Rhodopseudomonas sp. BAL398: one gene and its partner. The protein of the gene in region 2 binds, or shares a complex with, the protein of the main gene of each other region. Links are inferred from orthologs where the notes say so. Each region holds a gene or a part of one and is shown on either strand. Other genes may lie near its edges. The genes, in order: tldD and RBJ75_RS25500.

Region 1 (15,762 bases), 410 kb from region 2 along the record:
GAACAGATAGCCGTCGGCGACGGTGAATTGCTGGCCCATCAGATAATCGTGACCGGCGAGCTGCTCGTCGAGATATTTGAACTTGCCCATGATGCGGTCGCGGAACACGGTCTTGACCTCGTCGGGGATCGCCGGGTTGAACAGCGGCGAAAACCCCTTGTGCAGTTCGGTGGTGATGAAGTTCAGCCATTCCTGCAGGCGATAACGCTCCGGGCTGCCTTGGGCGGGGGCGAGCTTGGAGGCTGCGGCCTGGTCGGCGATGACCTGGACGATCACCGGGCCTTCGGTCATGACCTCGCCGGAATCGAGCCCGAGCGCCGGCACCTGGCCCTTGGGGTTGATCTTGAGATAATCGTCGCCGTTTTCCAGCTTTTTGGCGCGAACATCGACCTTCACCAATTCGTAAGGCAATCCGGCCTCCAACAATGCGATATGCGGTGACAGCGAGCAGGCGCCGGGCGAATAATACAGTTTCATGGGAAATTTCCTCGCTGGGGCTTATTGGTGATTGGCCAAAGCGGAATTAAATGCAATTGCATGGAAGAGTCAAGATTGATGCAGCTGCATATAGTGCGATACACTGCGCGCAGATGATGGACCCCGTCATGAAACGCAAACCGTCGACCGAAGCGACCGCGGCCTGGATTCGCCTGATGCGACTCCAGAGCAGGGTGCTGGACGCCGTCGAGCAGGAGCTGAAGAAGGCCGGCTTCCCGCCGCTGGCCTGGTATGACGCGCTGCTGGAATTGTCGCGCGCGCCGTCGGGCGAGCTGCGGCCGGTCGAGCTCGAAAAGCAGATGCTGATCCCGCAATATTCCACCTCGCGGCTGATCGACCGGCTCGTCGATGAGGGCCTGGCGGCGCGGCGCGAATGCAAGATGGACAAGCGCGGCCAGTTCGTCGAGATCACCGAGGCCGGGCGCGAGTTGCAAAAGAAGATGTGGGGCGCCTATTCGGCGGCGATCGAGACCCATGTCGGATCGAAATTGTCGGATGCCGACGCGGCCAAGCTGTGCAGCCTGCTCGACCGGCTCGGCTGCTCCTGCGACGGGACAGCCTCGCTCGCCACCAAAGACAGCGCCCCGGCGCGATGATACAGCTTGCATCCTCCACCGCGGCGGGCGCTCTCGCCCGCCGCGGACCCCGCCACCGCGCGCTGACCACGACCGCGCCCATCTTCCGGAAATCCCATGGCGCGTGACCAGATCGATATGACGCCGCTGCATTCGCGCGACGAGCTCGTGGCTTGGCTGGAAGACGGCATCAAGCCGCCATCGGAATTCCGGATCGGCACCGAGCATGAAAAGACCCCGTTCACGCTGATTGGCCATCAACCGGTGCCCTATGCGGGCGGCAACGGCATCGGCGCGCTGCTCGACGGCATGAAGCTGCTGCTCGGCTGGGAGCCGATCATGGAAGGCGGCAACATCATCGGCCTGCTTGATGTGACCGGCGGCGGCGCGATTTCGCTGGAGCCGGGCGGCCAGTTCGAATTGTCCGGCGCGCCGGTCGAGACCGTGCACCAGACCCAGTCGGAATTGATGGCGCATCTGGCCCAGGTGCGCGAAGTGGCGACCCCGCTCGGCATCGGCTTTCTCGGCCTCGGCATGACGCCGTCCTGGTCGCGGGCGCAGATCCCGACGATGCCGAAAGGCCGCTACAACATCATGACCAATTACATGCCGAAGGTCGGCCAATACGGCCTCGACATGATGTATCGCACCTGCACGGTGCAGACCAATCTCGACTTCTCGTCGGAAGCCGACATGGTGAAGAAGCTGCGGGTGTCGGTGGCGCTGCAGCCGATCGCCACCGCTCTATTCGCCAATTCGCCGTTCACCGAAGGCAAGCCTAACGGCTATTTGTCGTTCCGCTCCGAGATCTGGCGCGACACCGACAATGCCCGCTCCGGCATGATCCCCTGGGCGTTCGAGGACGGCATGGGGTTCGAGCGCTGGGTCGATTACGCGCTCGACGTGCCGATGTATTTCGTCAAGCGCGGCGACCAATATATCGACGTCGCCGGCGCCTCGTTCCGCGACTTCTTCGATGGCAAGAACAAGATTCTGCCCGGCGAGCGGCCGACGCTGTCGGATTGGGCCAATCATCTGTCGACGATCTTTCCCGAGGTTCGGCTCAAGCGTTATCTGGAAATGCGCGGCGCCGACGGCGTGCCGTGGGGCCGGCTGCCGGCGCTACCGGCCTTCTGGGTCGGCTTGCTGTATGATGACACTAGCCTCGACGCGGCCTGGGAGATCGTCAAGCGCTGGAATGCGCAGGAGCGCCAGGCGCTGCGCGATGACGTGCCGCGACTTGGCTTCAAGGCCAAGATCCGCGAGCGCTTCCTGTTCGAAATCGCCAAGGAATGCATGGTGCTGGCCCATGCCGGGCTGCGCCGCCGCGCCCGCATCGACCATCTGGGCCGTGACGAATCGCGGCATCTGGAGCCGCTCGACCACATTCTCGATACCGGCCGCACCCCGGCCGAGGAGATGCTGGAGAAATTCCACGGCGCCTGGCACGGCTCGGTGGAGCCGGCCTATGACGAATACGCCTTCTAGGCTTCAGTCGGCCCCTTCGGACAGCTTCGGGTGAGCTGCCCCGCTCATCGCCTTGCCAGTCATTCCGGGGCGAGAGCCCGCAGGGCGAGCGAACCCGGAATCTTGCTGAAGCGCTTTGCCTTGCCGCAAGATTCCGGGTTCGCTCGCAGCTGACGCTGCTCGCGCCCCGGAATGACGACAGCCTGAGCTTCGAACGAGACATCTCATCTGGAAACACTCCTGGCTCCATTCACGGTGTCATGAGGCCCGCTCCCCGTTCATCCGCCATACAGGTGGCGGACCGTCAGATGCTCCTTGGTGTGGCGGTTCGGAAGTTCCCTTGAGGGGCGCTCGGTCGGGGATTTCGGAGCCAAACTCGAAAGCGATTGGAATGCGGCGCGGCGGCCTGCTTAGGGCGTGTTCGGTCATGCTTGCTTTGGCGGCGGGCCTGACGACGGCTGCGCTGTCGGCCAGTCCGGCGAGGGCGCAGGCCAATTTCGACCGCCCGGGCGGAGACTATTCGCGCGCGCCGGTGCCGAGCGGCGACCCGGCTGATTGCGCGCTCACCTGCGAGCGCGACCGCCGCTGCCGGTCATGGACCTTCGCCTATCCGACCTCGCCCGATCACGGCGCGGTGTGCTGGCTGAAGAGCACGGTGCCACAGCTGCTGCCGAATAATTGCTGCGTCTCCGGGGTGCGCGGCGCCGGCGTGCTGGAGCCGCGCAACCGCTCGATCGAAGCGTCGATCGATCGCTTCGGCGGCGATTACAAGAACATGGAGCTGAAAAAGGGCGACGGCAACGAGGCCTGCAAGGCGATCTGCGAGGCCGACCACAAATGCCGGGCCTGGACCTATGCCCGGCCGGGCTATATCGGCAGAAATGCCCATTGTTTCCTGAAGAAGGAAATCAAGCCGCCGCGGCGCAAACCCGGATTCATCTCCGGCGTGGTCAGGTAACAATTTCGCGGCCGGCGCGTAACGTTGTCGGCGCGGCGGCGAACCTCGTGTGACCGCGGCCGTCCGCGCATCCGGCAAATGAGGAGTCTCGCCATGACAATGACCCGGAAGATGTTCACCAGCGCCCTGTTTGCCGCCTCGCTGGCGGTGGTCGGGCTGGTCACGCCGGCTTTCGCCGGCCAGGTGACGCCGTTCACCGCCGAGGCCTTCAAGTCGGCGCAGGCCGCGGGTAGCCCGGTTCTGGTCGAGATTCACGCCGATTGGTGCCCGACCTGCAAGGCCCAGACCCCGATCGTCGATCGCCTTACCGCCAATCCGAAATTCAAGGACATGAAGATCTTCCGGGTCGATTTCGACGACCAGAAGCCGGTGGTGAAGCAGTTCGGTGCGCAGATGCAGTCGACCCTGATCGTGTTCAAGGGCGCGGCCGAGCAGGGCCGCTCGGTCGGCGACACCAAGGAAGCCTCGATCGCCAAGCTGCTCGACAAGGCGCTGTGAGCCGGTGACCGGTTTCGCGCTGGCCTTTCTGGCCGGGCTGTTGTCGATCCTGTCGCCCTGCGTGCTGCCGCTGGTGCCGATCGTGCTGGGCAGCGCAGTCAGCGCGCATCGCTATGGCGCGCTGGCGCTGGCGGCCGGGCTGGCGCTGTCGTTCACCGCGATAGGCCTGCTGCTGGCGGTCGCCGGCTTCAGCCTTGGCATCGATGCCGGAATGTTTCGTGTCGCGGCCGCGGCGATCATGATCGCGATCGGCGTGATCCTGCTGGTGCCGGTCTGGCAAATGCGGCTGGCCGCCGCCGGCAATCCGCTGGCGGGCTGGGCCGATCGTCGCTTCGGCGGCGCCGCAGGCTCCGGGCTCGGCGGCCAGTTCGGAATCGGTCTGCTGCTCGGCGCGGTATGGTCGCCCTGCGTCGGCCCGACGCTGGGCGCGGCGTCGCTGCTGGCGTCGCAGGGCCGCGATCTGCCGACGGTGGCGCTGACCATGGCGCTGTTCGGCATCGGCGCCGCGCTGCCGCTGCTGCTGATCGGGCAGCTTTCCCGCGCCGCCCTGATGGGTATGCGCGACCGCCTGCTGTCGGCCGGCAAGCTCGGCAAGACCCTGCTGGGCGCGGCCTTCGTGCTGATCGGCGTGGCGATTGTCAGCGGCGCCGACAAGAAAATCGAAGCCGCGCTGGTCAACGCCTCGCCGGCCTGGCTGACCGAGCTCACGACGTCGTTCTGACAGACCGATTCAAAAGAGGCCAAAGAAGTTAGCCGTCATTGCGAGGAGCGCTTGCGACGAAGCAATCCAGTCTGTGCTTGGCGCCCCTGGATTGCTTCGCGTTCGGACGGCGCTGCGCGCCGGCCTCGGCTCGCAATGACGACGTCGCTTGATCCTGTCAGGTCAGGTCATCAGCAAGCGCCGGCATCACCCGCAATTCGGGCCACAGCGCTGCCCAGCGCGCGGATTTGGCCCGATAGGCCTCGGCGGAAAAATTCGGCGTCGGATTGGGCCGCACGATCATGCCGGCGATATCGTCGAGGCCGTGCGGCGCATAGGAGCGGTCGCCGTCTGGCGTGCGCTGAATGCCGACCTGGGTGCATCGGGTGAGAAAGCGGTCGATGCCGTCGCTGGCGCGTCGAAGGGCGGGGTACGGCCGGCCGTGCTTTTGCGGGTACCACAGATGCACGCGGGCCTGATTGCGCAATTCAATCTGCGCGCCGAGCCGCTCGGTCGCCCGGCGCAGCTCCGCGATAGCGCGGTCCTCGGCCTCCCATGACAGATCGGGATCGAAATAGAACACGTCGTAATCATTGATGCCATGAGCGGGCGCGCGGCCGGTCTGGATATTCCACACCGTCTGCGTCAGGCAGCCGGCGACGATCCAGGCGTCCGGCAGGCCGAGGCTCACGATCGCATCAAGCAACGCCTCATGCAGCGGGTTTTGCAGGATCGCGGCGCGGAAATCGTCGATCTCCATCGCGCCGCCGTCCGATTCCGTCGCCCTCGAAGCGTGGTCTCAATGCACCGCGGTGAAGAACCGCGCGATGCGGAAGCCCGATAGCCAGGATGCGATCGGCCCGTTGCGCACCGCCGGGTCCCAGGAGCCGACAATGGCGTCGACGCGGCCGACCAGATTGTCCATCGGCAGCAGGCCGACGCCGCCGTCGCGCACCGGCACGCGGCTGTCGGCGGAATTGTCGCGATTGTCGCCCATCACGAACAGATCGCCCGGCGGTACGGTGACTTCCGGGGTGTTGTCGAGCCGGCCGTGATCATAGAGCTTGAAGATCGGGTGCGAGACGCCGCCGGGCAGGGTCTCGATATAGCGCTGCGCGGTTTCGTTGCCGCCTTCCTCGTCCTCGGATTGGCCTTGCCCGTCCGGCCGCACCTTTGCGGCGACGCCGTCGATATAGACCTGGCCCTGGCGCAGCTGGATGCGGTCGCCGGGCAGGCCGATCACCCGCTTGACCCAGACCTGCGAGCGGTCACCGGGCCAGCGAAACACCACGACGTCGCCGCGCTTGGGCGTTTCGCCGAATACCCGGCCGGTTTCCGGAAAGGCGACATGGATCGGCAGCGAGGCGGTCGAATAGCCATAGGGATATTTCGACGCCAGCAGCGCGTCGCCGATCAGCAGCGTCGGCTCCATCGAGCCGGACGGCACGTAGAAGGGTTCGGCCAGCGCGCCCTTGGCGACCAGCACGATCGCCACCACCGCGAGCAATTGGCCGAGCTGCGACGACCAGCGCCGCGCCGTCGCCTTGAATGATCCGGATTCCGTTTCGACGCTCATCAGCCGGTTCCTCCAACCGTAATCCGTTCCATCCGCAGCGTCGGCTGGCCGACGCCGACCGGGACGCCCTGGCCGTTCTTGCCGCAGGTGCCGATCCCGGAATCCAGCTGCACGTCGTTGCCAATCATGGAAATGCGGTGCAAATCGGTCGGACCGTTGCCGATCAGCATCGCGCCCTTCAGCGGCGCGCCGAGCTTGCCGTTTTCGATTCTGTAGGCCTCGGTGCACTGGAACACATATTTGCCCGAGGTGATATCGACCTGGCCGCCGCCGAAATTGGCCGCGAAGATGCCGTTCTTCACCGAGGCGAGAATCTCTGCCGGGTCGTGGCCGCCGGCCAGCATATAGGTGTTGGTCATCCGCGGCATCGGCACATGGGCGTAGGACTGGCGCCGACCGTTGCCGGTCGGCTTCATGTTCATCAGCCGGGCGTTCTGGCGATCCTGCATATAGCCGACCAGAATGCCGTCCTCGATCAGCACGGTGCGGCTGGTCGGGGTGCCCTCGTCGTCGATCGACAGCGAGCCGCGCCGCGCCGAAATGGTGCCGTCGTCGACCACGGTGACGCCCTTGGCGGCGACCTGCTGGCCCATCAGACCAGCGAAAGCAGATGTCTGCTTGCGGTTGAAATCGCCCTCGAGGCCGTGGCCGACCGCTTCATGCAGCATCACGCCGGGCCAGCCTGGGCCAAGCACGACATCCATCTCGCCGGCCGGGGCGGGGATCGATTCGAGATTGACCATGGCCTCGCGGATCGCGCCGTCGGCGGCCTCGCGCCAGGCCTTGGTCTCGATGAAGCGGGCATAGCCTTCGCGGCCGCCATAGCCCTTGTTGCCGCTTTCCTGGCGGTCGCCCTGGCCGGCCACCACCGACACATTGACCCGCACCAGCGGGCGGACGTCGCGATAGCTCTCGCCGTCGGGGCGCAGGATCTCCACCACCTGCCAGGTGGCGCCGATCGAGACCGAGACCTGCCGCACCCTGGGATCCTTGTCGCGCACATAGGCGTCGATCTCGGCCAGCAGCTTGACCTTGCTCTCGAAGGCCTCGCCCTCCAGCGGATTGTCGTCGCCATAGAGTCGGACATTGGTGTGCGCCGGCGCCGCGGCGAAGCTGCCGCTGTAATCGCCGCGCACCGCCGAGACCGCGTCGGCGGCGCGAATCAGCGCCGGCAGCGACACGTCGGACGAATGGGCGTAGCCCACGGCATCGTCTTTCACCGCGCGTAAGCCAAAACCCTGCGCGGTGTCGTAGGTCGCCTGCTTGAGCCGGCCATTGTCGAACGCCAACGCCTCGGTCTGGCTGTATTCCAGGAACAATTCGCCGTCATCGGCGCCCTGCAGGCCGCGCGAGATTTCGCGCCGGACCTGGTCGCGGTCGAGATTGGCGCGGTCGAGCAGGGAGGTGGTGGCGGGTTGGGTCATGAAGGCTCCAATGCCGGGCAGGCGTTGCGTTCGTCCGGGCTGAACGCAAGAAGTTCAGCGAAGATGCGTGGCGTAGATAGGCATTGTTCTCACAAAAAGGGAGGGCATATGGCCTCCCCTGCGGCCGGGACTGGCCCGTTCACGCGATTTTCATCGCGGAAGCTGCGCCTGTTGGCGCTGCCGGGATGTCCCACCAGCAGATCATCGACGATTTCCCGGAACTGACCGAAGCCGACATCCCGGCTTGTCTCGCTTATGCGGCCGACCGCGAAAGCGTGTGGTGACTGCGGTCGTCTAACAAGTCCGAATGAAATCCGTCGCGTGCGGCGTTCCAGCAGGGAGCGGCCCATACACAAACGTCATGGCGGGGCTTGTCCCGGCCATCCACGGATGCGCGACGTTGCCTCAAGACATGGATGCCCGGGACAGCCCGGGCATGACGGTCGTTACGATTTCAACCGGTGTGGCGACGGCTTCGCTGCCGACGTGTAACCGCACGACCTCGAGCCGTCACGGCAGCTTGTCGTAGCCCTCGCCGATGCCGTTGAGGCTGAGCGGAAAGCCGATGCCTTCCTCCGGGGTCTCGAAGATGATGAAGGTCGCGGTCTTGGCGGTGCGCAGCTGGCCGAGCAATTTATCGTCCATCACCACTTCGGCGACGCAGCCGTTCGGCAGGCAGCGCACGAAACCGGCGCGGCCGACATCGACGTCGTCGAGCTTGAGCCCGAGGCCGGACGGCAGCAGCACGCCGAGCGGCGCCACCACCCGCATCAGCTTGCTCTTCTGATCGGCGGTTTTCAGGATGATTACGGTGAGGCCGGCATTGGAGCGGTCTTCCGCCACCACGCTCTGGATCAGCGCGCATTGTTCGGCCTTGGCGCCGGGCGGGGTGTCACAGCGGATCTGCCAGTCGCCATGCACCGAGCGCACCGCGCCCTGGGCTTGTGCGCCTGTGGCGATCCCGAGGAAGGAGACAGCCGCGACGGCGCCCGCCACAACGAGCCGCCATGCCGCATGGCGTGCGGTCGGTCCGGATGCCGTGCGAATCGGCAGATATTTCGAAAACCCCATCAGGGTCCATCCCATAGCGATGACGTGCGGTCAACGCAGTGATACGGCAACACGGCACCATGAAGGCGACACGCCCGGATAGCGAATCGGGCCTCCGCGACACCGCCATGCTGTGCCTACATCGGGGCGCGCGCCTGTCAAGCTTGCTTCACATACCGGGGCACCGATTCGGCTCGCCGCAGTGGTATCGACGGGCGGCTCGTTACAAACCTTCAGCTGTTCTCACCCGAACGCCAATCCTGCATTGCGATAGATCAAAAATTATGGTTTGAGAACGGAATGCGAGACATTCTCATAGAAGAATCTTCGCGGTGGGACACAAGTGAATCATGCGGCCAGCATCGTCGACAGGCGGGGCATGCGATCAGAATTCATCAAGGGGAGCGCGAACGGCATGAAGCTGTTGATGGGCCGAATCGGCCGCCAGTTGCTGGGCTTGGCGATTCTGGGGGGCACCCTTGCGATCGGCGGGACGGCGTTCGCAGAACTCGGTCAGCCCGCACCGTGGGAATACAAGCTCCAGGAATCCGGCTCACCGGTGATGGACAACCTCACTTGGTTTCACAACTTCCTGACCTGGATGATCATCGGCATCACGCTGTTCGTGCTGGCGCTGCTGGTGATCGTGGTGGTGAAGTTCAACGCCAAGGCCAACCCGGTGCCGTCGAAGACCACGCACCACACCTTGATCGAGGTGGCGTGGACGATCATTCCGGTGCTGATCCTGGTGGCGATCGCGGTGCCGTCGTTCAGGCTCTTGTTCCTGGAACTCGACATTCCGAAGTCGGACATCACCATCAAGGCCACCGGCAACCAGTGGAACTGGACCTACACCTATCCCGACGACAAGATCGAGTTCACCTCGATCATGCTGAGTGACGAGGAGCGGTCCAAGATCACGCCGACGCCGCCGCGCCTGCTCGCCGTCGACAACGAGGTCGTGGTGCCGGTCAACAAGGTGATCCGGGTGCAGACCACCGGCGCCGACGTGATCCACTCCTTCGCGATCCCGGCCTTCGGCATCAAGATCGATGCGGTGCCCGGCCGGCTCAACGAGACCTGGTTCAAGGCCACCAAGCTCGGCAAATATTACGGCCAGTGTTCGGAATTGTGCGGCAGGGACCATGCATTCATGCCGATCGTGGTGCGGGTGGTGACGGATGCCGACTACGCCGCCTGGAAGAAGCAGCAGCAGGTCGCCTCCCGGGCCGGGACATCATTTGCCTCGGCCGGGACGGCCGCGCGATAGGCGCGGTGCGCCGCGCGACAATGCGTATCGGTGAGGGGGCCGGAAGGCCCCAGGGTTTGCAAGAGAGTTTGCAAGAGAGTCTGCAGGTCAGGATCTGAAAATGACAATGGAAGCTGCCAGGGTTGCTCACGCCGATCACGCCCATGACGATCACGCGCATGGCCATCCGACCGGATGGCGGCGCTACGTCTATTCGACCAATCACAAGGACATCGGCACGATGTACCTTGTGTTCGCGATCATGGCGGGGATCATCGGCGGCGTGTTGTCGATCCTGATCCGTATCGAGCTGATGTATCCGGGCGTGCAGATCTTCCACGAGAGCCACACCTACAACGTGTTCGTGACCTCGCACGGGCTGATCATGATCTTCTTCATGGTAATGCCGGCGATGATCGGCGGCTTCGGCAACTGGTTCGTGCCGTTGATGATCGGCGCGCCCGACATGGCGTTCCCGCGCATGAACAACGTGTCGTTCTGGCTGCTGCCGGCCTCCTTCGCGCTGCTGATCATCTCCACCTTCGTCGAAGGTGAATCCGGCTCTAACGGCGTCGGCACCGGCTGGACCATGTATGCGCCGCTGTCGACCACGGGCCATCCGGGGCCGGCGGTCGATTTCGCCATCCTGGCGCTGCATCTGGCCGGCGCGTCGTCGATCCTCGGCGCCATCAACTTCATCACCACGATCTTCAACATGCGCGCGCCGGGCATGACCCTGCACAAGATGCCGCTGTTCGTGTGGTCGATCCTGGTCACCGTGTTCCTGCTGCTGCTGTCGCTGCCGGTGCTGGCCGGCGCCATCACCATGCTGCTGACTGACCGCAATTTCGGCACCACCTTCTTCTCCGCCGAGGGCGGCGGCGATCCGGTGCTGTTCCAGCATCTGTTCTGGTTCTTCGGCCATCCCGAAGTCTACATTCTGATTTTGCCCGGCTTCGGCATGATCAGCCAGATCGTCTCGACCTTCTCGAAGAAGCCGGTGTTCGGCTATCTCGGCATGGCCTATGCGATGGTGGCGATCGGGGTGATCGGCTTCGTGGTGTGGGCGCACCACATGTACACGGTCGGCATGTCGAGCGCGACGCAGGCCTACTTCGTCGCCGCCACCATGGTGATCGCGGTGCCGACCGGGGTGAAGATCTTCTCCTGGATCGCCACGATGTGGGGCGGCTCGATCGAATTCCGCACCCCGATGCTGTGGGCGATCGGCTTCATCTTCCTGTTCACCGTCGGCGGCGTCACCGGCGTGGTGCTGGCCAATGCCGGCGTCGACCGGGTGCTGCAGGATACCTATTACGTGGTGGCGCATTTCCACTACGTGCTGTCGCTGGGCGCCGTGTTCGCGATCTTCGCCGGCTGGTATTACTGGTTCCCGAAGATGACCGGCTATATGTACAACGAGACCATCGGCAAGCTGCACTTCTGGGTCACCTTCATCGGCGTCAATCTGGTGTTCTTCCCGCAGCATTTCCTCGGCCTGTCCGGGATGCCGCGACGCTATGTCGACTATCCGGACGCCTTCGCCGGCTGGAATTTCGTCTCCTCGATCGGCTCCTATATTTCGGGCTTCGCGGTGCTGATCTTCCTCTACGGCATGGTGCTGGCCTTCATCAAAAAGGAGAAGGCCGCCGATAATCCGTGGGGCCCCGGCGCCACCACTTTGGAATGGACCCTGTCGTCGCCGCCGCCGTTCCATCAGTTCGAGGTGCTGCCGCGGGTTCGCTGAAGCGTCGCGGCGCCCGGCGCCGCGCGCAACGATCATGACGCATCCGCCGCGGTTTGATGCCGGGGCGGAGAGGCTTCAACAGAGAGGGAACCGCCTTGTCGGTCATTGAAAGCAACGAGCTCGCTTTTCTGCCGCGGATCTCCGAGGCCAGCGTTGGCGACTATGTCGCGCTGCTGAAGCCGCGGGTGATGTCGCTGGTGGTGTTCACCGCGCTGGTCGGATTCTTCCTGGCGCCCGGGTCGGTGCATCCGGTGCTGGCGATCACCGCGATCCTGTGCATCGCGGTCGGCGGCGGCGCCGCCGGCGCGCTGAACATGTGGTACGAAGACGACATCGACGCCAAGATGACCCGCACCGCCAACCGGCCGATTCCGCGCGGCCGGGTGACGCGGCCGGAAGCGCTGACCTTCGGCATGACGCTGGCGTTCTTCTCGGTGATCACGCTCGGCATTCTGGTCAACTGGCTGGCCGGCGCGCTATTGGCCTTCACCATCTTCTTCTACGTCGTGATCTATACGATCTGGCTGAAGCGCTGGACCGCCCATAACATCGTGATCGGCGGCGCCGCTGGCGCCTTGCCGCCGGTGGTGGCCTGGGCCTCGGCGACCGGCTCGCTGGCGGTCGAACCGGTGCTGCTGTTCGCGATCATCTTCTTCTGGACCCCGCCGCATTTCTGGGCGCTGGCGCTGTTCCGCAACGACGACTACGCCCGCGCCGGGGTGCCGATGCTGCCGGTTGTGGCGGGGCCGGATCATACCAGGCTGCAGATCCTGCTCTACACCGTGGTGCTGGTCGCTGTCGCCTTCGCGCCCTGGCCGCTGGGCTATTTCGACGCGATCTACGGCGTGACCTCGCTGCTGCTGGGCGGCTGGATGCTGGTGCTGGCGGTGCGTGTCTATCAGCGCCGCACTGGAAGCGCAGCGTTGCGCGCCACCAGGAACCTGTTCCGCTTCTCGATTCTTTATCTGTTCGCGCTGTTCTCGGTGCTGCTGCTGGAAGTGGTCGGGCGCGGCGTGCTGCGACTGATCGGCTAGAGGATGAAGACAATGACCACCAAGCATGATCGAGACCTGCCGGGCGTCGTTCTGACGCCTGCGCAAAAGAAGAGCCAGCGCGAGCGCTCGATCGCCATCGCGCTGGCGCTCGGCGTGCTGGTGGTGCTGTTCTTCGCCGTCACCATGGTCAAGGGACCGGCCGTGCTGGTGCGGCCGATGTGATGATCATGACAGAGCGGTGCCCCCGATGAGCCAAGAGCCGATGAGCCAAGAGCCGGTCAGCCAAGAGCCGATGAAGCAACACCGCAAGCCGCCGCGCCTCGGCCGCGACGCCATGGTGGCGTCGATCTGCGGCTTGGTCGCGGCGCTGATGGTCGGCGCGGCCTTTGCGGCGGTGCCGTTCTACAATTGGTTCTGCCGCACCACCGGCTTCAACGGCACCACCCAGGAGGTGACGTCGGCGCCGACCGCCGCGCCGCTGTCGCGGCACATCTCGGTGCGGTTCGATTCCAACGTCAATGGCGGGTTGCCATGGAAGTTCGAGCCGGAGAAGAACGAAGTCGACGTCGCGATCGGCGAGGTCAAGACGGTGTACTACACCGTGACCAATCAGTCCGCGCGCACCACCACCGGCCAGGCCGCCTATAATGTGGCGCCGCTGACGGTCGGATCGTATTTCAACAAGATCAATTGTTTCTGTTTCACCGAGCAGACTTTCAAGCCCGGCGAGAAACGCGAATTGGCCGTGGTGTTCTATGTCGATCCCGCCTTCGCGGCGGATCACGAGAATGACGGGGTCAGCACCATCACGCTGTCCTACACATTCTACCCGGTGCAGAATCCGACGCCGAAGCCGGTGGCTCAGACCGAGCCGGACAAGCGCAAGGGCAGCCTGTGATCGTTGACGTCGCAGAACTCGATTGTCGGGACCGACGAGATGCAAGACAATATCGGGAATAACGGAGAACACCCAATGGCCACGGCGCACGCCAAGCACCACGACTACCACCTTGTCGATCCCAGTCCGTGGCCGGTGGTGGGCTCGATCTCGGCCTTTATCATGGCGGTGGGCGCGATCGGCTGGATGCACAACATGTATACCGGCGCGCCGCTGGTATTCGGCGCCGGCACCCTTGGCGTGCTCTACACTTTCGCCAGTTGGTGGGGCGACGTCATCAAGGAGGCCCAGCACAAGGGCGACCACACCCGCGTGGTGCAGATCAGCCATCGCTACGGCATGATCCTGTTCATCGCCTCGGAGGTGATGTTCTTCGTCGCTTGGTTCTGGGCGTTCTTCAACGCCTCGCTGTTTCCCGGCGATCCGGTCCATGCCACCCGCGAGGCGCTGTTCGGCGGGGTGTGGCCGCCGAAGGGCATCGAGACCTTCGATCCCTGGCATTTGCCGCTGCTCAATACGCTGATCCTGCTGACTTCGGGCACCACGGTGACCTGGGCGCATCACGCGCTGCTGCACAATGACCGCAAGGGGCTGAAATACGGCCTGATGCTGACCATCGCGCTCGGCGTGATCTTCAGCTGCGTGCAGGCCTATGAATACAGCCACGCCACCTTCTCTTTCGCCGGCAATGTCTATGGCGCGACCTTCTTCATGGCCACCGGCTTTCACGGTTTCCACGTTATCGTCGGCTCGATCTTCCTGGCGGTCTGCCTGTTCCGCGCCTATGCCGGGCACTTCACCCCGGAGCGCCATCTCGGCTTCGAATTCGCCGCCTGGTACTGGCACTTCGTCGACGTGGTCTGGCTGTTCCTGTTCATCTGCATCTATGTCTGGGGTCGCGGCGCCGAATCCATGGCCCACGCCGCGCATTGATCGCGAACTAATGTGCTACAAGGGGCGGTCGCAAGGCCGCCCTTTTTCTTCTCCCCTCTCCCCTTGTGGGAGAGGGTGGCGAGCGAAGCTCGCCGGGTGAGGGGGGCTCTCGTTGTGTCGCGCCCCTCATCCGGCACGGACTTCGTCCGCGCCACCTTCTCCCACAGGGGGAGAAGGAAGGAACATTGCCAATGACCGACTATCCTGCGACCACCACCTGGCAGAGCGCGCTGCGCGGCCTGGCGTGCAAGTGCCCGCGCTGCGGCAAGGGCAAGCTGTTCGCCGGGTTCCTGACGCTGGCGCCGCGCTGCGAGGTCTGCGGGTTGGACTACGCCTTCATCGATGTCGGCGACGGCGCGGCGATCTTCATCATCATGATCTCCGGCGCGATCGTGGTGGTGGCGGCCTTGATCGTCGAGGTCAAATACCAGCCGCCATTCTGGGTCCATGCCGCGCTGTGGCTGCCGCTGATTCTGGCCACCACGCTGCTGCCGCTGCGGCTGATGAAGGCGCTGCTGATCGCGCTGCAATTCCATCACAAGGCCGCACCCGGCCAGCTGATCGATCGCGACCCGCAATGAGCCCACAGCTTCCGCGCCGGCGCGGCATCGCCGGCCTCGCGCTGATTACGCTGGTGATGGTGGCGGTGCTGCTGTCACTCGGCTTCTGGCAATTGCAGCGCCGGACCCAGAAGCACGCCTTGATCGCCGCCCTGACCGAGCGGCTCGCGGCTGCCCCCGTGGCCTTGCCCAAGGTCGCCGACTGGCCGACGCTGACGCCGGCCGATGATGAATTCCGCCGCGTCGCGTTCACCGCGACCTACGACAAACGCCCCGACGCGATGGTCTATTCCTCGGGCTCGGCGGTGCGCAACGACGTCTCCGGGCCCGGCACCTGGGCGTTCCTGCCGGCGCGGCTGCCGGGCGGGCAGAGCGTGGCGATCAATACCGGCTTCGTGCAGAACACCATGCAGGACCGCGCCCAGCAGGACCGCGCGGTGGCGCCATTGGTCACCGGCGCGTCGGTGCAGCTCACCGGCTATCTGCGCTTTCCCGATGCCGGTGGGATGCTGACCCCGGCCGCCGACCCGATCAAGCGGCTATGGTTCACCCGCGACGTGCCGGGGATGGCCGAAAAGCTCGGCTGGAGCGGTGAAATGGCGCCGTTCTACATCGACCTCGAGAGCCCGGTGCC
Region 2 (15,812 bases):
CGCGGCGAGCGTGAGCATCGCGCCGATCAGCTGGAAGTCGCGGCCAGTGGCGGATGTCGAGCCCATCAACACGAGTCCGACGAGGCCGATGGTGACACCAGCCACCTGGCGGCGCGTCAATGGCCGATGAAATAAGCCCCATGCAAAAAGGGCCAGGAAGAGCGGGGCGGACGAGCCGAACACTGCGGCCACCCCGGCCGGCAGAAAATGCGTGCCCCAGATTGCCAGCGCCTGGCCGGCCACCAGCATCGTGACGCCGAGCACCGCTGCGCCACCCAGTTCTTGCAACGACACCGGCGACCGCCGCCAGCGTCTGAGCGCGAAGGGAAGCAGGATCAGCGTCGCAATCGAGAAGCGAAGCGTCGCGACCATCAGTGGATGCAGGGTGTCTCCGGCGACCTTGAAGGCCAGGAAATTGGCGCCGTTGTAGAACCATTGATAGCCGACCGCGGCGGCGACCAGCCCAGGATGCTTACTCCAGTCGGTCTCTGTTGTGGCCGCCACGTCATGCTCCCGTCAGCTGAGCTGGAAACGCGGCTCGGACCAAATCGGTCGCCTTTTTTATGATGACGATGTAGCATCACCTGTGGCAGAAATTGCATCAAGCGACCTCAACCCGAGGCGGCACGTGGAACTCAAGGATCTCCGTTGTTTCATCGCGGTAGCGGAGTCAGGCGGATTCCGCAGTGCTTCTCGGCGGCTCGGGGTTGAACAGTCGATCGTCAGTCGGCGGGTCGCGTCCCTGAAGGATGAAATCGGTGTTTCGCTGGTCGAACGCGGCCGCAGCGGGATCCGGCTGACCGCGGCCGGCGGACGTTTTCTCGACCAGGTGCGGATCTCGCTGTCCCAGCTGGACGTGGCGGTCTCGGGCGCACAAGCGGCGGGCGAGGCGGCTGCCGGCCGCGTCAGGATCGGGATCACCGGGTCTATCGCTTCAGGGTTCGTTCGTGAACTGATTGCCGCGTGGCGCAACGAGCATCCCGACGTCGCCATCGACCTGGTCGAAGGGGCCCCCAATGAGCACGTCGCAGCGCTGCTCGCTCATGAGCTCGATCTCACCTTCCAGTTGAGTTCGGTCGGCCATGAGGGTCTCGATGCCGAGCAACTATGGGTCGACCGCGTCTTCGCCGCCGTCCCGGCCGATAGTTCGTATGCGGGTCACACTCACTTCAGGATCGCCCAGCTCTCCGATGCTAATTTCATTGTGAGCACGCGCAATTCAGGGCCTGACATTCGCGACTTTCTGACGACCCGGCTTTACCAGCTCGGCAACAGTCCGACGATCCGGATGATCGATGTCGGTCGCGAAGCGCTGATGCATTGCGTCGGCCTGGGTATCGGTGTGACGATCACCACGAGCGCCGACGCGGCGATCGGTTATCCGGGCGTCAACTTCGCAGAAATTCTCGACGAGCGCCTGCCGTTCAGCGCGATCTGGTCGCCCCGCAACGACAATCCGGCGTTGCGACGGTTCCTGAGCGCCGCTCGGATACGCTCCCGCAGTTAAGCGCCAGCATCCCTGAGAAGGAACTTCTGTCGACCCTATGAGGGCGCCTCATCCGGCTGTGACTGGGCAGCCGTGGCGCTTGCCTAATCCCGCGCGATGATCTCGCGCTCGCCCTGATAGTTGCCGGGCGCATTGAGCAAGGCCCCGGGGCGGCGTCGCACCAGGAATTTCGGCCGTCGCGTCTTGATGACGTTGTGGCGGCGGCGGCGTTGCGCCGGCTCGCGGGATTTGTCTTCCGGCAGTTGCGGCAGCGCGAAGATCTCGCACCATGATTGCCACGCGGTGTCGATCTCGTCGGCATCGGCGCTGACGCACAGCGGGATCGACAGCGCCGGATCGCGATGCACCAGCACCAGCATCCGGGCGTCGTCGAGCCCGCGCGACGCGACGCCGAGGAAGTCGCTGACGCGGACGTTGACCGCCATCCGCATGCCGGCAACCTGGCGGCGTAGCACCACCCGTTCACGATGCAATTCGACTTGCCGGATGCCGCCGTCGGCGCGCGCGTCCTGCGCGTCGAAACGGACCGGGAGTGAGAGGGGGTCGAGTCGCAATGCGCGACTCGACCCCGCGGGATAGGCCCCGCTTGTTGCTGCTGTTTGACGCCTCACGGCTTTGTTCTCCCCGCCGGGTTTATGGCCCCGGTCGTTGCCTGAGAACTTGCCAGAGCGGCGTCCGAAATCGCTTAAAAAGCCTGGTTAATCGACTCTCACCGGCGCTGCTTCGCTGCGCATGATTGACAGATCCTTGGCCGACATGATTGACGAGGTGTTGCGCGATTGCGGATAATCTTTCGCGGCAATGCCGCTTCCACGGTTGAAGTCCGCGCCCAATAGGCACATCTGATAGGGCACAACTCTCATTGCGGCCGCCTCGGCGCTGCCTTCAATTTTCGGGATTTCATTTGTGATCTCTTCATCGGACGCGACCTCATCCGGCACCACGGCCTCGCGGACCTCCGCCAATGCGGAGCTGTTCGATCAGTCCGCGCTCAGCACGCTGGCGCAGCGCCTGGTGGAGGCGGCCAAGCGCGCCGGCGCCGACGCCGCCGACGCGGTGGCGGTGCGCGGGGTCTCGCATGGCGTCGAAGTGCGCGATGGCAAGGTCGAGGAATCCGAGCGCTCGGAAGGCGACGACGTCGGCCTGCGGGTGCTGGTGGGCCGGCGCCAGGCCGTTGTGTCGACCAATGATATCAGCGGCGACGGCGTCGCCCGGCTCGCCGAACGCGCGGTGGCGATGGCGCGCGTCGCGCCCGACGATCCCTATGTCGGGCTCGCCGATCCTGCGCTGCTGGCGCGGGATTTTCCCGATCTCGATTTGCTCGATCCGCAGACGCCGTCGACCGCCGAACTGGAGCGCCGCGCCTGCGTCGCCGAGGCGGCGGCGCTGGCCGTCAAGGGCGTCAGCAAATCGGGTGGCGCCTCGGCCTCGTCGAGCATCGGCGGCATGGTGCTGGTGACCTCGACCGGCTTCCACGGCGCCTATCTGCGCTCGAGCCAGGGCATCTCGATGACCGCGATCGTCGGCGACGGCACCGCGATGGAGCGCGACTACGATTATAGCTCGGCGCTGCATGCGGCCGATCTGGCGTCCCCCGAAAGCGTCGGACGGACGGCGGGCGAGCGCACCGTGGCGCGGGCCAATCCGCGCAAGGCCGCGACCTGCAAGGTGCCGGTGGTGTTCGATCCGAGGGTGGCCGGCTCGCTGGTCAGCCATCTGGTCAACGCCGCCAACGGCGCCTCGATCGCGCGCAAGACCAGCTTTCTCAAGGACCGTCTCGGCCAGCGGCTGTTCGACAACGATATCCGGATTATCGACGACCCGCTGAGGGTCCGCGGGCTACGCTCGCAAAGCTTCGACGCCGAAGGCGTCGCGGTGAAGCCGTTGGCGATCATCGATGACGGCGTGCTGACCTCGTGGCTGCTGGATTGCGCCACCGCGCGCGAACTCGGGCTCACCACCACCGGCCACGCCCATCGCGGCGTGTCGTCGTCGCCGTCGCCCGGCGCCTATAATCTGCATCTTGCGCCCGGCGAACAGACCCCAGCGGAATTGATGTCGGACATCAAGGAGGGGTTTTACGTCACCGACCTGATCGGCTCCGGCGTCAACGGCGTCACCGGCGATTATAGCCGGGGCGCCGCCGGGTTCTGGATCGAGAACGGCGAATGCACCTATGCGGTGAGCGAGGTGACGATTGCCGGGCATCTGCTCGAGATGTACAAATCGCTTCGCGCAGCGAACGATCTCGTGTTCCGCTACGGCATCAATGCACCGACGCTGCGGATCGAGGGATTGACGATTGCCGGACGCTAATGTCGTCGCACGACAGCAGACACTGAATCGCGACGCCGCGCTGCTGGCAGATACCGTCCGGGAAGCCGGCGCGCTGGCGCTGAAGATGTTTCGCACCGAATTGCGGACCTGGACCAAGGGCGCCTCGTCCCCGGTGTCGGAGGCCGACATCGCGGTCAACGATCTGATCCAGCGCCGGCTGCAGGGCGCGACACCGGAATATGGCTGGCTGTCGGAGGAAAGCGCCGACGATTCCGCGCGGCTTGGCAAATCGCTGGTCTGGATCATCGATCCGATCGACGGCACCCGCGGCTATCTGGCCGGCCGCGAGGATTGGTGCGTCTCGGCGGCATTGGTGGCGGATGCCGTGCCGCTGCTGGCCGCGGTGTTCGCGCCGGCGACCGATGAATTCTATTGCGCGATCCGCGGTCAGGGGGCCTTTCTCAATGATGTGGCGATCCACGCCACGCCGGGCATCGAGCTGGATTTCGCCAAGGTCGCCGGGCCCAAGCCGCTGCTCGAGCGGCTGATGCCGCCCGAGGCGGCGCTGCATCCGAGGATCGGGTCGCTGGCGCTGCGGTTGTGTCGGGTGGCGGATCGCAGGCTCGATGCCGCCTTCGCCGGAGGCCAAAGTCGCGACTGGGACCTTGCCGGGGCGGATTTGATCGTGCACGAAGCGAATGGTAGAATGACGACGCTTGCGGGCGACGCGATCGTCTATAACCGTCCCGACGTCGCGCATGGTGTGCTGGTGGCGGCGGGACGCGATCGCCATGCTTCTATCGTCGAGCTCTTTCGCAATCGCCCCACAGGCTAACCGTTCGCGCTCCCGTCAGCCGCGGCAAGGAACATTTTGATGTCGAACAATGCGCAGCAATTGCTTCATCTCGTAATCGGGGGCGAATTGACGGACCTCGAAAACACCACGTTTCGGGACCTCGATAAACTGGACATCGTCGGCGTGTATCCGAGCTACGCGACGGCGCTCGCGGCTTGGAAAGCCAAGGCGCAGCAGACGGTCGATAACGCCCACATGCGCTATTTCGTGGTTCACCTCCATCGGTTGCTCGATCCCGGTCAAGATACGAAACTCCCCCGCTGACATGTCGCCCTGCGTTTCGCTGCGTTCCGCTCGCCGCTTTGCCGCTGGAATCCGCCCGCACCGATCTGAATGGCTTGTCGAATGCGAAGCCGGGACCGGCGAGGCCGAGCATGTCTGATCGCCTGCCGCTGACGTTGCGCGCCTATCAGCGTCTGTCGACCGCCGCGGCGCCGCTGGCGGCCGTTCTGATCGGCCGCCGGCTGAAGCAGGGCAAGGAAGATCCCGCGCGGGTCAATGAGCGACGCGGCATTTCCACGGCGGTCCGGCCGCCGGGGCCGCTGGTCTGGATCCACGGCGCCAGCGTCGGCGAGGTGCTCGCCGCCGCCGCCTTGATCGAGCGGCTGCGGGCGCTGGGCATGCGGATTTTGCTGACCTCGGGCACCGTGACCTCGGCGGCGGTGGCGACCAAGCGGTTTCCGGCCGATATCATCCATCAATACATCCCCTATGACTCGCCGCGCTTCGTTGCGCGGTTTTTCGAGCATTGGCGGCCCAGCCTGGCGCTGTTCATCGAATCCGACCTGTGGCCCAATCTGATTCTGGCCGGCGCCGAGCGCCGAATGCCGATGGTGCTGATCAACGGCCGGATGTCGCAGCGCTCGTTTCCGCGTTGGCGCCGCGCGGCGGCCACGATCGGCGCCTTGCTCGGCCGCTTCGATATCTGCATGGCGCAATCCGGCGTCGACGCCGAGCGGCTTTCGGCGCTTGGCAGCCGCAACGTCATCACCACCGGCAACCTGAAGATGGATGTCGCGCCGCCTCCGGCGGACCCGGCCAAACTGGAACAGCTGATGGCGGCCACGCGCGGCCGGCCGGTGATCGTGGCGGCCTCGACCCATCCGGGCGAAGAGGAAATCCTGATCGAGGCGCATCAGGCGCTGAGCACGCTGTTTCCGTCGCTGCTGACCGTGATCGTGCCGCGGCATCCGCATCGCGGCGAATCGGTGGCCTGCATGATCGCGGCCTCCGGCCTGCAAGTGGCGCTGCGATCGCGCGGGGAATTGCCGACCGAGGCGAGCGCGATCTATGTCGCCGACACCATGGGCGAACTCGGGCTGTTCTACCGGATGGCGCCGATCGTGTTCATGGGCGGCTCGCTGGTCGCGCATGGCGGCCAGAATCCGATCGAAGCCGTCAAGCTGCGCGCCGCGGTGGTGCACGGTCCACATGTCTCCAATTTCACCGACATCTACACGGCGCTCGACAGCGCCGGCGGCGCCTGTCAGGTCGATGATACCAAGGCGCTGGTGAAGCGGTTCGGCGTGCTGCTGGCGGATCCGAAGGAGCAGCGCAGCTCGATCGCGGCCGCAACCCGCGTGGTCGACCGGCTCGGCGGCGCGCTCGATCGCACGCTGGCGGCGCTGGAGCCCTATCTTCTGCAGCTGCGCATCGAGATGGGATCGGCCGATGCATGAGCCGGCCTTCTGGCATCGGCCGTCATCCTGGATCGCGCGATTGCTGCAGCCGCTCGGCCTCCTCTACGGCGCCGTGGCCGCGACCCGCATGGCGCAATTTGGCGTTGCGGCCGGCGTTCCGGTGATCTGCGTCGGCAATTATCACGTCGGCGGCGCCGGCAAGACGCCCACCACATTGGCGCTGGCCGCCTTGCTGCGGCAGCTCGGCGAGACCCCGGTGGTGCTGAGCCGCGGCTATGGCGGCAGGCTACGCGGCCCGGTCAGCGTCGATCCGGAGCGGCATGGCGCAGCCGAGGTCGGCGACGAGCCGCTGATGATGGCGCGCATGGTGCCGGTCGTGGTCGCCAAGGACCGTGTCGCCGGCGCGGCGCTGGCGCGCTCGCGCGGCGCCAGCGTGATCCTGATGGATGACGGCTTTCAGAATCCGGCGATCGCCAAGGATGCGTCGCTGATCGTGATCGACAGTCATCGCGGGCTCGGCAACGGCCGCGTCTTTCCCGCAGGTCCCTTGCGCGCGTCGCTTGCGCCGCAATTGGCGCGCACCGATGCGCTGATCATTGTCGGTGACGGCCCCGCCGGCGCGCCGCTGGCATCCGCGATCGAAGCCCAGGGCGGTCTGGTGCTGCGCGCGACGTTGACTCCCGACGACGCCTCGGTCGCCGCGCTTTCTGGCAGGCGGGTGCTGGCCTTTGCGGGGATCGGCGATCCCGCGCGGTTCTTTGTAACGCTGCGGCAGAGCGGCGTCGATGTCGTGGCGCAGCGAGCCTTTCCCGATCATCACCCGTTTTCGTCGGCCGATATCGATGGCCTGATCGAGATGGCGCGTCGCGACGATCTGGCCTTGGTCACCACCGAAAAGGATCTGGCGCGCCTCAGCATGCGCGCGCCATCATCGCCGCCGATCGTCGCCTTCGCGGTGACGATGCAATTTGGCGATCAGGCGACGCTGCGCCGATTTCTGGTCGATCGCCTAGCCATGGCGCGGGAGCGCAAGTTTCAAACGCAGTGAGTAGGGATCGGCACCGGCGCTCGATCAGCCCGCCGGCTTCAGCGCGGCGGGGTAATGCCGCTGCAGCACGGCCTCGGGCGTCGCATAGGCTTCCTTCAGATCGACGCTCCAGTATTTCAACTCGTCGAGTGGAATATGAACCCCGCTGATGGCGCAGCGGACATAGGTGCCGGGCGAGATCACGCGGAAATCGCCGTCCAGATATTGCACCTGCGCTTCGCCCGAGCCCGAGGGGCCGAATTTATTCAGCACGGTTCATCTCCAGAAATTCCGGCGGAAGAGGTCAATCTCCGGCCACCAATGCATATGATCTAGCACAAATATGCCGTGGCCGCGGCTTTGCAAACCACCCACTTGTGATGAATCGGGGTTTTTGTGCATGGTAATGTCGAATTTGCCGAACATTCCTGATGTCGAGGACGTTGCGCGATGCGCCTGCTGTTGATCCTGGCGTATGCGGCGGCGTTCGCGGCTGGCGATGTCGCGCACGCGTCGTCGCTGCCGGCGCCGCGCGCGGTGGAGATTCCGGACGGCGGTGGCACACTCCATGGGGTGCTCTACAAGCCCGACGGCGACGGGCCGTTTCGCGCGGTGATCGCGCTGCATGATTGCGACGGGCTGGCGGCGAAATCCGACCCGGTGCAGCCGCGCTATGCCGACTGGGCGAAACGATTGCAGCGGGCCGGCCGCGCCGTGCTGCTGCCCGATAGCTACGCCTCGCGCGAATTGGGGCCGCAATGCGGGATCAAGGACCGGCCGGTGCTGGCGCGTCGCCAGCGCGTCGGCGATATTCTGGCGTCGCGCCATTGGCTTTCGCAGCAGAGCTGGGTCGCGCCCAATCGAATCAGCCTGTTGGGCTGGGGAAACGGCGCCAGCGCGGTGCTGTGGTCGGTGCGGCCGCAGCTCGCAATCGATGCGCGCGGACCGGATTTTCACAGCGCCGTGGTGTTCTATCCGGACTGCCGCCGCTCGGCGCGGCTGGGATGGAGCGCGCGGGTCCCGACGCTGCTGCTGATCGGCGGCAATGACAATGTCAGCTCGCCCGCGGCATGCCGGCAGATGATCGACGGCGCCCGCGGACGCAGCGCGCTGGCCCGGATCGTGGTCTATCCCGGCGCCAAGCATCGGTTCGACCGCGACGATATGGTCAAGCGCGGCCATCACGGCGGCGATGCCGCCGCGCGCGCCGACGCGCAAAAGCGTGTCGCCGAGTGGCTGGGCGAATAGCAGTTGGCGTCTGGCGAAGCCCGAGGATTGTCCAGATGAGGTGACTGGCCTCATCAAGCGCCCGTCATTCCGGGGCGCGAGCAGCTTTGCTGCGAACGCCCCGGAATGACCCCACGTTAAGGCCGCTCCACTCAGCTGAAAGACTCGCTAAAACAGCGTTCCCTGATCGACCGGCTTGGCGCTGCGCTTGGCCGCGCTGGCGCGCGCGGCCGGCTTCGCCGCGGCCGGCCTGGCTGAATCGCCGGGATGCGCGCCATCCGCGGTGGCGCCGACGCGGCCGTCGGCGAATTCCAGGCTGAGCCTGGCGCCGGCGCCGATTGCGGCGGCGGCATGGATCGACTGGCCCTGCGCGTCGCGCACGAGGGCAAAGCCGCGCGCCAGCACCCCGCGATAAGCCAATGCGCCGAGCAATTGCCCGGCATGGCCGACGCGAGCCTGCTTGCGCTCAATCAGCGTGGTCAAAGCGCGCCGGGCGCGTTCGGCAAGCCGCAGCGTGCGCTCGCGTTCATTGCCGATCCGGATGCGTTGCGCCTGCGCATTGGCCAGCTTCGAGGCCTGCAGCCGGATCGTCAGTCCCGAAAAGCGCTCGCGACGCTGCCGCAAAGCGGCGCGGGCGCCGTATGTGAGCCGTTCGCCGGTCACCGCCAGCCGCTGCGCCGCATGCGCGACCTGATCGCGCAGCACCCGCAGCGTCAGGCCGGCGCTAGCCTGGGCGAAGCGGCGATGATGCGCATGGGTGTTGGCGCGCAGCGCGCGCGGCAACGCGGCGCTGGCGCCGTCGAGCCGCTGCCGCGGGATCGCCAGCAAGTCGCCGGCCGCCGGCAGCGCCCGCGCCGCGGCGCGCAATTCGTTGCGGCGCGACTCCTGGGCGCGTTGCCAGCACAGCATGGTGCGGCGGCTGAGGCCTTCGACCTCGACAAACAATTCGGCGCGCACCGGCACCGCCATTTCGGCTGCCGCTGTCGGCGTCGGCGCGCGGCGGTCGGCGGCGAAATCGATCAGCGTGATGTCGGTCTCGTGACCGACCGCCGAGATCAGCGGGATCATGCTTTCGGCCGCGGCGCGGACCACGATCTCCTCGTTGAACGACCACAGATCCTCCAGCGAGCCGCCGCCGCGCGCCACGATCAACAGATCGGGGCGGGGGATCTTGCCGCCTTCGGGCAGCGCGTTGAAGCCATGGATCGCGGCGGCGACCTGCTCGGCCGAGCCTTCGCCCTGCACCTTGACGGGCCACACCAGAACGTGGCGCGGGAAGCGGTCTTCGAGGCGATGCAGGATGTCGCGGATCACGGCGCCCGTCGGCGAGGTGATGACGCCGATCACGTCGGGCAGATAGGGCAATAGCTGCTTGCGCGCCTCGTCGAACAGGCCTTCGGCGCCGAGCTTGCGCTTGCGCTCCTCCATCAGGGCCATCAGCGCGCCGACACCGGCCGGCTCGATCGCCTCGATGACGATCTGGTATTTCGACGAGCCCGGATAGGTGGTGAGCTTGCCGGTGGCGATGACCTCGAGGCCTTCCTGCGGCTTGAACCGCATTCGTCCATGCACGCCCTTCCAGATCACCGCCTCGATCTTGGCGCTCTCGTCCTTCAGCGCGAAATAGCAATGGCCGGAGGAATGCGGGCCGCGAAAGCCGGAAATCTCGCCGCGCACCCGGACATGCCCATAGGCGTCCTCGACCGTCCGCTTCAACGCTGAGGACAGTTCGGAGACGGTGAATTCCGGCGAGTTCACAAGAGATTCGGGCGCCAGCAGCTTTGCCATCGATTCGGGACTTTCAGTTTCGTGGGCGAAGTTAGGGTGTTTTGTCCGGCTGTGCCAATCAACCCTTGAGCGGTCACATTTTGAGCATGGCGGGTTCCGCGAGGCCGATTCGGCGGCGCGATCATGCGCTGCCGACATATCCACACCTGGCCGCCGGCATTTTTGCGATGCGGCTGCGCCGTGTTACACCTCGCCCAACGCGCGCTGGGGGCTGCTGGTCGATGAATATTCTGCTGCTCGGTTCGGGTGGGCGCGAACACGCGCTGGCGTGGAAGATCGCAAGATCGCCGCTGCTGACCAAATTATGGTGCGCGCCGGGCAATGCTGGCATCGCCGAACAGGCGGCCTGCGTGGCTCTCGATATCGCCGACCATGCGGCGGTGATCGCGTTCTGCAAGGCCAACGCCGTCGATTTCGTCGTGGTCGGGCCGGAGGCGCCTCTGGCGGCCGGCATTGTCGACGATCTCGCGAGCGCCGGCATCAAGGCGTTCGGCCCGAGCAAGGCAGCGGCGAGGCTGGAGAGCTCCAAGGGTTTTACCAAGGACATCTGCCAGGCCAACGCCATTCCGACCGCGGCCTATCAGCGGTTCAGCGACGCCGACGCGGCGAAAGCCTATATTCGCCAACAGGGCGCGCCGATCGTCATCAAGGCCGATGGGCTGGCCGCCGGCAAGGGCGTCGTGGTGGCGATGACGCTCGACGAGGCGATGGCGGCGATCGACATGATGCTGGGCGGCGGCTTTGGCGATGCCGGCGCCGAGGCCGTGGTCGAGGAATTCATGGTCGGCGAGGAGGCCTCGTTCTTCGTGCTGTGCGACGGCGAGCACGCGCTGCCGATGGCGACTGCCCAGGACCACAAGCGCGCCTTCGACGGTGACAAGGGACCGAACACCGGCGGCATGGGCGCCTATTCGCCGGCGCCGGTGATGACCCAAGCGCTGACTCGGCAGGTGATGGACGAGATCATCTATCCGACGCTGCGGGCGCTGAGCGCGATGGGCACGCCCTATAAGGGTGTGCTGTTCGCAGGCTTGATGATCACCGAGGAAGGCCCGCAGCTGATTGAATACAATGTCCGCTTCGGCGATCCGGAATGCCAGGTGCTGATGCTGCGGATGATGTCCGACATCGTGCCGGCGCTGCTGGCGTGCTGCGAGGGGCAATTGGATAAAGTCAGCCTGGACTGGTTTCCCGATCCGGCGCTGACCGTGGTGATGGCCGCCAAGGGCTATCCCGGCACTTACGAAAAGGGCACGCGCATCGCCGGCCTCGACCGCGCCGCGAAGATTCCCGGCGTCGAGATTTTCCACGCCGGCACGCTGGCGTCGGGCGACTGGATTCTCGCTAATGGCGGCCGCGTGCTCGACGTCACCGCCTCGGCCAAGACGGTGGCCGAAGCGCAGCGCCGCGCCTATGAGGCGATCGGCGTCATCAACTGGCCGGAGGGCTTCTGCCGCCGTGACATCGGCTGGCAGGCAGTGGCGCGGGAACGCCGCGGCAAGTAATTTGCCTCACGTTTACGTGCCCCGGACGCGGTGCAACGCGCCGCGAAGCGGCGTGGTGCGCCGTAGAGCCGGGCCCCGCTTGACTTGTCGAGGGTTGAACCGGGGTCCCGGTTCTGCGAAGCGGCACTGCGTGCCGCATCGCGCCCGGGACACGAGATAGATTCGCTTGAGCCCGGTCGTACAGTAGCTGGAAATTCAAAGGGAGTGAGCCATGCCTGATCTTGCCGACCTGTTTCCCGGCTACGCGGCCGAATGGATCGACACTTCGTCGGGGCGCATTTTCGCCCGCGTCGGCGGCGACGGGCCGCCGCTGTTGCTGCTGCACGGCTTTTCCGAAACCCATGTGATGTGGCACCGCGTCGCGCCGCAATTGGCGCAGAAGTTCAAGCTGATCATCGCCGATCTGCCGGGCTATGGCTGGTCCGACATGCCGCGCAGCGATGCCGAGCACACGCCCTACACCAAGCGGGCGATGGCGGCGCAGCTGATCGAGGCGATGGAGAAGCTCGGCCATGTGCATTTCGCGCTGGCCGGCCACGATCGCGGCGGCCGCGTCAGCTACCGGATGGCGCTCGATCATCCCGGAAGGCTATCGAAGCTCGCGGTGCTGGATATCCTGCCGACCTATGAATACTGGATGCGGATGGACCGCGCCTACGGCCTCAAGGTCTATCACTGGACCTTCCTGGCGCAGCCGGCGCCGCTGCCCGAAACGCTGATCGGCGCCAGCCCGGATTTCTTCCTCAAAAACAAGTTGGCGAGCTGGAGCAAGACCAAGGACCTCAGCGTGTTCGATCCGCGCGCCTTGCAGCATTACCTCGCCGCGTTCAACGATCCGATGCGGCTGCACGCGATGTGCGAGGATTACCGCGCCGGCGCGCACGCCGATTTCGACCATGACAAGGCCGACCATGACGCCGGCAACAAGATCGCGGTGCCGATGCTGGCGCTGTGGGGCGATGCCGGCATCGCACAATCAGCGGCGACGCCGCTCGATACCTGGAAGAAATGGGCGACCGACGTGCGTGGCGGCCCGGTCAATTCCGGGCATTTTCTCACCGAGGAAGATCCCGACGCCACCGCGCAGGCGCTGCTGGCGTTTTTTACCTGACCGTCGAGGTTGACCACGAAAGTCGGGATGGCCCCGCCGTGATCGCGTGCCGGCATCGGGCGATTTCCCCGGTCTCGCGTTGACGAGGGCGAATGACGGTCGCCGCTCTCTGCGACTTGACGATAGGAATAAAATCCGATATCAATATCCTTTCGTACGAAAGGATATTGCATGCGATCAATCCTTGAAGAAAGAGACAACCTACGCAAATCCAAGCAGGAGCTTGCCGAAGTAAGATTCGGTTTGAGATACCTTCGGTATCTCCGCGCGGCCATCAAAGCGGGCTTTAATCCCGACCAGCCACGCGACGAAATTGGAAGGTGGACGGATGCCCCGGGGGGTGCCGTCAGCGAAGCTACAGGCAATGTTTACATTAGCGCAGCGCGGCGGATCGAATCGGATTGCGATGCACAATATGCGAAGGACAAGCTGATCTGCAATTTGGTGAGAACTCCGTTGTGTTGGGCACAAGCCGCGGAGCGATACGGCGCCTGTCTGAGCGGCCGTCCGATTCCCCAATTGAGGTTCTGATGATGAACGAACTCATCTCGCGCAAACTGAGACTTGACGGCATTGGCGGCGAAGTCGACGTTCCGATCCGCGTCTACTGGCCTGTCGAGGAGAAGGCTGCCTGGAATTGCCGCTGGCAGATCGATTGGCCGGATCGGCAGCGCGCGAATTCGGCGCGCGGCATCGACGCAATCCAGGCGATCCTACAGGCGCTGACAATGGTCGGCGCCGAACTCTATTGCAGTGAAGAACATCGATCGGGCCGTCTGTCCTGGCGATCGGACTGGAAAGGATATGGCTTTCCGCTCCCCGCCAACCTTCGCGACATGCTTGTCGGCGATGACGCGGGCTTCCTTTAGGATTTGGGTCGGTCGACTCCTTACCGCCGCGCCTTGAAGAATTCCCGCAGCAGCGTCGCTGACGGGGTCTCGCCGACGGCGGAATAGATCTCCGGCGCGTGGTGGCAGGTCGGGGAGGCGAAGAACCGCACGCCCGACTCCACCGCGCCGCCCTTGGGGTCGGCGGCGCCGAAATACAGCCGCCGGATCCGCGCGAAGGAGATCGCGCCGGCGCACATGGTGCACGGCTCCAGCGTGACATAGAGGTCGCAATCGACCAGCCGTTCGCTGCCGATGAGGCGCGCGGCCTGCCGGATCGCCAATATCTCGGCGTGGGCGGTCGGGTCGCGGTCGGTCAAGGTTCGGTTGCCGGCGGTGGCGATCACCTCGCCGGCGCGCACGATCACGCAGCCGATCGGCACTTCCCCGGCATTTTGCGCATTTTGGGCGGCTTTCAGCGCCAAATCCATGAAAGATGCCGCGGTCATATCTCGTATCAACCCGAAAAACCTGCTAGGAGAGCGTATTCAGCAAAAGTGGATGCCGGTTTTGCGTGACAATGCGCCTTGGTCAAAGAGTGCGCGTCAGCGTCGCGCGAGCCCGTTCCCGTCAGCCTGATCGCCATTCCGAACGCCCGAAGTGAGACCAGTCATGCCCCGCGACAACGACAAAAACAACGGCCCCTCGCGCGGCCGACCGCCCGGCAGATCCGGTGGCGCGTCCAGCGGCAAAGGTCGCTCCGGCGCCGCCCGCGGGCCGGAGAAGAAATTCGCCAAGAAGGCCGGCAATTATGTCGCCAGGCCGGAGAGTGCGGCCGGCGAGCGCAAATCCTTCGGTGCCAAACCGTTCGGCGCCAAATCCTTCGGGGCCAAGCCCTATGCGGGCAAGCGCGACGACGCGCGGCCGCCGCGTCGTGACTTTTCCGACTCGCCGCGCCCGGCGCGCGGCGGCGACCGCCCGGATCGCGGCCCGCGCAAGGAATTTTCCCCGCGCGACGGCGGCGGCGACAAGCGTCCCTACACGCCGCGCGACGGTGGCGGAGACAAGCGCCCCTATACGCCGCGCAGCGATCGCGGCGAGGCGAGGGGCGAGGGCCGGCCGCCGGCGCGGTTCGGCGGCGACAAGAAATTCGGCGACAAGCGCCCCTACACGCCCCGTGATGGCGGCGGTGAGAAGCGGCCCTATAGCCCGCGCGAGGGCGACAAACGGCCCTACACGCCGCGCGGCGAGGGCTTCGGCGATCGGCCGCGGCCCTCGGGCGATCGTCCGTTTGGCGCGCGTCCGTCGCGCGATAGTGACAAGAAATTTGGCGGCGAGCGCAAATTCGGCCGCGGCGCGCCGGATCGCGGCCCACGCAAGGATTTCGGCAGCCGGCCGGATCGGGGCCAAGATCGCGGCCAAGATCGGGGCTATGATCGTGGACCGGATCGCGGCGAGACCAAGCCGTGGCAGAAGCGCGATGCGTCGTCGCCCGACCATGAGGGCCGCAATTCACGTCCCTCGCGCGACGGCGAGCGCAGCTTCGATAGGCCGCGTTTCGACAAGCCCCGCGAGGAACGCGCCGAGCGGCCGCGCTTCTCACGGCCGCGCGAGGACCGTCCGGAGCGTTCGGGCGGCGATCGTCCGTTCCGCGAACGGCCGACATTCGATCGGCCGCGCGAGGACCGCGGCGACTGGCACGAGCATCCGCGCAATGACGCTGGCGCCGAGCGCCCGCGCCGCGACAATGAAGACGACAGCAAAGTGTTCGCCAAGCGCCCGGCCTTCGGCGGCCGCGGCGCCTATCGCGAGCGCAAGCCGGATTTCGAAAAGCGCGCCGCGCGGCCGCCCAAGGAAAAGAAAGCCGGCGAGCGCATCGCCAAGGTGGTGTCGCGCGCGGGCCTGTGTTCGCGCCGCGACGCCGAGGCATGGATCACCCAAGGCCGGGTCTCGGTCAATGGCCGCCAGATCAACTCGCCGGCGCTCGACGTCACCGTCAACGACGTCATTACCGTCGACAACAAGCCGTTGCCGGCGCGCGAGCGCA

What was found.
Region 1: the proteins of RBJ75_RS25500 (region 2) and tldD are in contact, whole or in part, in a solved structure (PDB 5NJ9), measured with the Escherichia coli proteins. The link is inferred for Rhodopseudomonas sp. BAL398 from one-to-one orthologs.

Annotation. Positions count from the first base shown.
Region 1 is NZ_CP133111.1:5,003,546-5,019,307, forward strand. Bases 5,485-8,355 are described here. They hold tldD (metalloprotease TldD), read right to left. Parts: upstream 7,697-8,355; coding sequence 6,272-7,696; downstream 5,485-6,271. Other genes in these bases: lepB (signal peptidase I), read right to left, coding at 5,496-6,272; RBJ75_RS23550 (DUF433 domain-containing protein), read left to right, coding at 7,882-7,980; RBJ75_RS23555 (invasion associated locus B family protein), read right to left, coding at 8,207-8,355. Outside these bases: glutathione transferase GstA, read right to left, coding at 1-477; RBJ75_RS23510 (MarR family winged helix-turn-helix transcriptional regulator), read left to right, coding at 606-1,094; RBJ75_RS23515 (glutamate--cysteine ligase), read left to right, coding at 1,191-2,561; RBJ75_RS23520 (PAN domain-containing protein), read left to right, coding at 2,968-3,498; RBJ75_RS23525 (thioredoxin family protein), read left to right, coding at 3,592-3,996; RBJ75_RS23530 (cytochrome c biogenesis CcdA family protein), read left to right, coding at 4,001-4,717; RBJ75_RS23535 (nucleotidyltransferase family protein), read right to left, coding at 4,875-5,456; more of RBJ75_RS23555, read right to left, coding at 8,356-8,767; coxB (cytochrome c oxidase subunit II), read left to right, coding at 9,162-10,016; ctaD (cytochrome c oxidase subunit I), read left to right, coding at 10,117-11,742; RBJ75_RS23570 (heme o synthase), read left to right, coding at 11,838-12,776; RBJ75_RS23575 (hypothetical protein), read left to right, coding at 12,789-12,959; RBJ75_RS23585 (cytochrome c oxidase subunit 3), read left to right, coding at 13,711-14,568; RBJ75_RS23590 (DUF983 domain-containing protein), read left to right, coding at 14,760-15,149; RBJ75_RS23595 (SURF1 family protein), read left to right, coding at 15,146-15,762. UniProt on the Escherichia coli protein: Metalloprotease involved in CcdA degradation. Suppresses the inhibitory activity of the carbon storage regulator (CsrA).
Region 2 is NZ_CP133111.1:5,414,353-5,430,164, forward strand. What follows is about bases 1,699-4,619. They hold RBJ75_RS25500 (TldD/PmbA family protein), read left to right. Parts: upstream 1,699-2,416; coding sequence 2,417-3,823; downstream 3,824-4,619. Other genes in these bases: RBJ75_RS25490 (DUF6101 family protein), read right to left, coding at 1,699-2,118; RBJ75_RS25495 (hypothetical protein), read right to left, coding at 2,206-2,448; RBJ75_RS25505 (3'(2'),5'-bisphosphate nucleotidase CysQ), read left to right, coding at 3,810-4,619. Also shown: RBJ75_RS25480 (DMT family transporter), read right to left, coding at 1-504; RBJ75_RS25485 (LysR family transcriptional regulator), read left to right, coding at 629-1,507; more of RBJ75_RS25490, read right to left, coding at 1,591-1,698; RBJ75_RS25510 (DUF4170 domain-containing protein), read left to right, coding at 4,659-4,904; RBJ75_RS25515 (3-deoxy-D-manno-octulosonic acid transferase), read left to right, coding at 5,015-6,319; lpxK (tetraacyldisaccharide 4'-kinase), read left to right, coding at 6,312-7,328; RBJ75_RS25525 (DUF2093 domain-containing protein), read right to left, coding at 7,353-7,580; RBJ75_RS25530 (dienelactone hydrolase family protein), read left to right, coding at 7,758-8,555; xseA (exodeoxyribonuclease VII large subunit), read right to left, coding at 8,703-10,322; purD (phosphoribosylamine--glycine ligase), read left to right, coding at 10,544-11,827; RBJ75_RS25545 (alpha/beta fold hydrolase), read left to right, coding at 12,039-12,938; RBJ75_RS25550 (DUF6968 family protein), read left to right, coding at 13,400-13,807; RBJ75_RS25555 (nucleoside deaminase), read right to left, coding at 13,828-14,274; RBJ75_RS25560 (pseudouridine synthase), read left to right, coding at 14,438-15,812.